DNA from 2 places in the Paenibacillus sp. MDMC362 genome. Region 1 is predicted to be linked to the other one. Evidence: riboswitches for the same ligand, from Rfam matches in the RefSeq annotation. Region 1 holds a riboswitch; the other holds the start of a gene.
What was found. Region 1 has a riboswitch for cyclic di-AMP ahead of DP091_RS29915 (C40 family peptidase). Riboswitches for the same ligand answer to the same signal wherever they lie in the genome.
Positions count from the first base shown of each region.

Region 1 (3,129 bases):
GTTTGCTGTGGGGATATTGCCTGTACCGACTCGTAAAATCGGCAGTCGTCCCCCTTCTGATGCGATACCCGGATGCCGCTCCTAACGAGCTCAGCCGTCTTTTATTCTTCTACGAGGGCGAGATGAGCCTGTCCTTGAGCAGCACAGTACACACCTACGGATGGCTTCTTGCCGGTTTACTCCTGATCAGGATGGTCCTCACCCCGCTTATTCGGGCCGGCATCTTCTACAACCTTCACCAGGAAGCCAAGGGTGAGCGCGGTTTATTCTTCTTCACAGGCATGCGGAAACTGTGGAAACCCGTAACGTCATTCTATCTGGTTGAGCTTATTCTCACCTTCGGGCCCGGTTACTGGATTCTGCCCAAAATCCTGCCGATTCTGCTGAATGGAATTCAGGAGCCTGTTCTGCTGCTTCATGCACTGCCCTATGCAGCTGTCTGGTTCTTGTACGCCTATCTGATCCGCCTGTTATTGCTTTATATGCAATTTGGCCGTACCGGAAATTCCAGCATGGTCAGCTCTATCCATGCGCTCTTCCGTCGTTTGGGCACAGCGATGCTGTTATCCGTCACCATCGGCGGATCCGCCTGTGTCATTCTGCTGCTCCTGAGTTCGGCCTCGCTCTTCTGGGCCGGGTTGATCGGATTAATTATTCAGCAGGCCTCTTATTTCCTGAATGGACTTTTCCAAATTTGGGCAATGTCCGCTCAATATCATTTGTGGAGAGATTCCTCCTCACAGCATCCTTAATGGTTACAGTTCGTCGCCCTAAAACAATGAAACACGCTCGTGAATAAGCTGTAATCAGAAGCGACACGTTTCTATCCCGCGCTAGATTTTACAGAAAATAAGAGTTCAATTATCCTCAATATTACAAATTTTTGAACGCCAAATTACAAAAAAACCTGTATCCCCAAGATGGGGACAGGTTTTTTTGTTTAAAAATAATCTTTCCTCGTTTGCCAAATTGTTAATACTCTGCTAAAATAACGAATATGTTAGTAACAACTTTGTCATCTTTACTGTAACTTTTATGTAGGAACGTTGTAATTCGCTAACTATGTTGGAACGTCAAACGTCAATGAATGGGTTCATCAACATTTTAAGGAGCCGAATTCCCATAACGATTTGGGAAGCGGGGGATCCGTTTTGGGTGAATTGATCTCGCAAGAGAGGGATCATAGGGGACCTTCAACCGAACCCTTAAGCTAACCTCGCAGGCAATGGAAGGGGCTTTTGTTTTGAAAAAGAAGTTAACGGCTGTTTCTCTAGGCCTCGCACTCGCACTCACATTAGGGACCGGAAGCGCTTTCGCCGATTCCAAATTAAATACTGCAATCAAACCAGCCATTGGTGTTTCTTACAAAACAGGTGGAACTACAACGAATGGATTTGACTGCTCCGGATTCACCAGCTATGTTTACAAGAAGCTTGGTCTTAGCCTGCCGCGTACGTCTGCAGCTCAATACAAAGTAGGTACGGCCGTATCCAAGAGCAACCTGAAAGCTGGCGATCTCGTGTTCTTCAACACATCCGGTAGAGGTGTATCTCATGTGGGTATTTATGTCGGGAGCGGCAAATTCGCTCATTCTTCATCTTCGCGCGGTGTCATTGTCAGTCCGCTGAGCCAGAGCTATTACGCCAAACGATATGTAGGCGCTAAGAGAGTTATGAGTCAGAATACGTACAAATCCGTAGCTGTGAACTACAATTAATGTTGGAACTTAATTGATTTACTCTTACAAGAAAGCCCTGGGTTAATGAGATTGTGCCGATCTCATCCAGCGGCTTTTTTCTTTGGTTGATTGTGTGTATACCTTTATAACGTTCAGGACAGCAAAAAAGTTCCCGCTTTTCGAAAAAAAATGAAATTTATTATACAAGTTCACTTCACTTCGCCATGTCTTCACATCATCTATCCTTTATATACCCTTCTCTCCCTTCATTAAACAGCTGATTTGGAAAAATATTGATTTTGTTTGGTGCTTCGACAGCTAATGCTAATGAAAAATAGCGAAATCCATCAAGAAATAATTGCCAATCCCGCTTGCTGTCTGATAGAATGGACGCAGTAACAACTTTGTCATTAATGTAAGTGCTTTAATATATAGATTGCTATGCCTCGCGGCAACAAAAAGGAGCTTACCATGCTGAAGAAAACATTATCGACAGCAGCGCTAAGTATCACGCTGTTGTTTACTTTGAGCGTTGGCAGCGTGTTTGCTGATGGTGCGCTGGATCAGGAAATCGATAAGGTTCTAGGTACAAAATACAGCTACGGCGGTACTACCACCAGCGGATTTGATTGTTCCGGCTTCACCATGTACGTTTATGCTAAACTCGGTCTAAAGCTCCCGCATCAATCCGGCTCTCAATTCGACATGGGGACAAGCGTGTCCCGTAAGGAGCTGCGCGCTGGCGATTTGGTGTTCTTCAACACATCGGGCCAAGGCATCTCCCACGTCGGCATTTATGTCGGCGATGGCAAATTCGCCCATGCTTCCTCCAACCGCGGCGTGGTTATCAACCGCCTCGCAGAGGATTACTACGATCAGCGATACGTCGGTGCAAAGCGTCTCATGAGCGATGATAAGTATGCAGAGTCGGTCGGTGAATCATCCTAAGCTATAGAGGCTAATCTTCCCTATACATACTGCTTGCCCGTTAAAGGAGGCCTTACCTCTTTTTTGCGGGCTTTTTTGATGCGAATTGGATGTTCGTAATATGATTATTATTTTATGCAGACGATAGGAGGACATCGCAAATGGATACCGCACCGATTGCATTTCACACCGTAGTCATGCGTGAAGAACACGCCGAAGAAATATGCGCCTGGGTCTACCCTCCTCCCTATAATATCTATGGTTTTCTTCCCTGGGAGCAGATGAAAGGGCTTGAGGTGGAGTTTGGCGATCCGGACATTCGCCAGAGACAGTACATCTCGGTTCTGGATGAGCGGGAGGCCCTCTGGGGATTTGCCCAGCTGTTTCCGATGCATGAGGTTACACGAATCGGACTTGGCATGCGGCCTGATTGGTGCGGGCGTGGAATGGGTAAACGATTTATGCAGACGATTGTCCGGGAAGCCAGACGGAGACGGCCTGCCGACGAAATCGACCTTGAGGTA
Region 1 covers NZ_QLYT01000085.1:12,372-15,500, forward strand. The annotation lists gene DP091_RS29910 (hypothetical protein) at 1-752, shown strand, start outside; cyclic di-AMP (ydaO/yuaA leader) riboswitch at 1,101-1,240, shown strand; gene DP091_RS29915 (C40 family peptidase) at 1,244-1,717, shown strand; gene DP091_RS29920 (C40 family peptidase) at 2,153-2,626, shown strand; gene DP091_RS29925 (GNAT family N-acetyltransferase) at 2,767-3,129, shown strand, end outside.

Region 2 (3,129 bases), on a different contig from region 1:
GTGGATTCGGGTGAACAGCCAAATGATCAGCGGCAGGAATATCAAGACGGTCCACACTTGGGCAAATTTCGTAAAGAAGAAGATCATCGTCACGATAAAGCTGATACAGGCGCCGGTAGTGTTAATGATCAGCTTGACGACCCATCCTTCGGGCTTTTCGCGAATCCACTTCACCATCATCCCCGTCTGGGAGAGGGTAAACGGGATGAACACGCCGACGGCATACAGCGGAATCAGATGCTCGGTTTTGCCTTCGAAAGCCAGCAGCAACAGAATAGAGAAGAATCCAAGTATAATGATTCCGTTCGAATAACCCAGACGGTCTCCGCGGACGGTGAACATTCGGGGAATGAATTTATCTTTCGCCAGATTAACGGCAAGCAGCGGGAAGGCGGAATATCCCGTGTTGGCAGCCAGGATCAGAATGAGAGCCGTTGTTCCTTGGATGAAGTAATACAGAAAGTTTCGTCCAAAGGTATGCTCGGCAATCTGGGAAACGACCGTGACTTGCTCACTGGGGCTGACCCCATAGTAATAGGCCAGGTATACGATGCCCGAAAATAACAGGGCCAGCAAGGATCCCATCGCGACCAAGGTTTTGGCTGCATTATTCGGAGCGGGATCTTTGAAATTCGGGATGGCATTGGAGATGGCCTCAACGCCGGTCAGGGCGGAGCTGCCCGAGGCAAATGCCCGCAGAAGCAGGAACAAACTCAGCCCGGCGACAGGCGTGCCGATAGGCGTATGCAGCTCCGGAGATGCATGGCCTGTAGCAATGTTGTATATTCCAACGCCAATCAGGATAAACAGCGCGAGTACAAACAAGTAAACCGGATAAGCCAGTATGGAGGCCGACTCTGTAACCCCTCTTAAATTGAGTACGGTCAAACATAGCACGAACACGATGGAGATGGGCAGATTGTAGGCGTGCAATTCCGGAAATGCCGATGTGATTGCGTCCGTCCCCGCCGACACGCTGACTGCAACCGTCAGAATGTAGTCAACCAGCAGGGAGCCGCCGGCGACCAATCCCGGATACATGCCCAGATTCCGTTTGGAAACCACGTAGGCTCCGCCGCCATGCGGATATGAAAAAATAATCTGTCTGTACGACAGGATAAGTGCCAGCAATAAGACCAGGACGCCGACAGCAATCGGTATGGAGTACCAATAGGCAGCCGCGCCAACGGTCATCAAGACGATCAGGATTTGTTCCGGTCCATAGGCCACGGACGATAAGGCGTCGGATGAAAGGATGGCCAGCGCTTTGGTTTTGTTCAGCTTTTGCTCGCCCAATTCCGTAGATTTAAGCGGTCTTCCGATGAGGAATCGCTTGATTGAAGATAACATGGTTGTTTTCACCGCCGATTAAGATTAAGTTCATGATGAAAGCTGACTGATTGGACTTCAATCGGTGTGTTTCATGTGCAGGTCATACGAAAGGTCACCATTCCTATGCTGATTTTTGGCAAACAAAAAACACAGGTTAGAACCCTGTGTTTGATCACAAGTTCACAACCCTCCCGATCAACGCTGACGAGGTTAGCTGTCGGATTCGGGCGGTGAGAGTCGCCCTACCTGATGCCGTCGCGGCGTACGTACGCGATGCATCCGGATTCACCCCATAGTATGGATGAAGGATCCTATAGATATCCCTCCATACGATTGGTTCCCCCGCTTTCCATCAAGGAAATTAAGCGAATGTCATGTGAATATGAAGAATGTTTTCGAAGCTGAATAGTATATTACGCCTGCTCCAATCGTTTGTAAAACACCCTCCAACGAAAAATTAAGCAGAATTATTTATAAAAAATGACAAATAAGCGCTTACATGAATATGTGGCTTTGACAGGCTTTGTTTTTTGCATGTTTGCTACAGAAATCATGACTTTCTATATGCTGTACTTGCCAGTTGCTCAGGATGGATAGACGCCAATACAAAACAAATTCGCCATGCCGGTCTCGGGGGAGGAGACATGGCATGGCGAATTTTTGGGAGTGGTCCATGATTTGGCAAGGAAGAGAAAGGGTCTGGGTTTCTCTTCGTTGCTCTTGATAGGAATTACCCGGAAGGAAGTAGAATGAATCACCGATGCAGAAAAAAATGTAAGACTTTACTGGAGCCCTGATTTTCTTTTAAGATAAGGGGATATGATTCAGCGTGTACAAGGGGGAATAGACGAAATGACTCAAGCGATGATTCATCAGGAAAACGGCGTGTTTCCGGCGGTCTGTCCGTTGGATTGTCCCGATACTTGCGGCCTGCTGCTCCATAAAGAGAACGGAAAAATCGTGAAGGTTACCGGTAATCCGGATCATCCGATTACGCAGGGAGCCATCTGTAATAAAGTCCGAAATATGGCACATCGGGTGTATCATCCGGAGCGCGTGCTTTATCCGCTGCGGAGGATAGGGCCCAAGGGCGAGGGCGCTTTCGAGCGAATCAGCTGGGATGAAGCGGTTCAGGAGATTGCTGAACGCTACAAGAAGCTGATCGAGGAGCACGGCTCTGAGAGCATACTGCCTTACAGCTTCTACGGCAACATGGGAATTTTGAGCGTGGACGGCATGGATCGGAGGTTCTTCAACAGGCTGGGCGCCAGCCGGTTGAAGCAATCGATCTGTAATTCCGCAGGCAATGAGGGCTGGAAATCCGTTATGGGGTTTAATGGAGGCACCGTCCCGGAGGATACCGTACATGCCGACGTCATCATCGTCTGGGGCGGCAACATCGTCAGCACCAATATGCATCAGGTGGTGTTGGCAGAGAAAGCGCGCAAGGCCGGTGCCAAGGTCGTTGTCATCGACGTGCATAAGAACCAGACGGGGCAATGGGCGGATTGGTTCATTCCGCTGTTTCCGGGCACGGATGCGGCACTGGCCGTCGGCCTCATGCACATCATGTTCCGTGAAGGCTTGGTGAACGAGGAATTTCTCAGCGAGTATACGATCGGTCATGAAGCCTTGCGTGAGCATGTGAAAGACTATACACCGGAGCACGTATCCTCCATTACCGGAATTCAAGTTGAGGATATCGAGAGGCTGGCCGAGCTGTACGGCCGGGCAGATACTTCCTATATTCATATCGGTAACGGTCTTCAGCATCACGACAATGGCGGCTTGACGGTG
Region 2 covers NZ_QLYT01000035.1:66,915-70,043, reverse strand. The annotation lists gene DP091_RS18040 (APC family permease) at 1-1,350, opposite strand, end outside; cyclic di-AMP (ydaO/yuaA leader) riboswitch at 1,516-1,710, opposite strand; gene DP091_RS18035 (molybdopterin-containing oxidoreductase family protein) at 2,185-3,129, shown strand, end outside.
Region 2: another riboswitch for cyclic di-AMP. It lies ahead of DP091_RS18040 (APC family permease); the one in region 1 lies ahead of DP091_RS29915 (C40 family peptidase).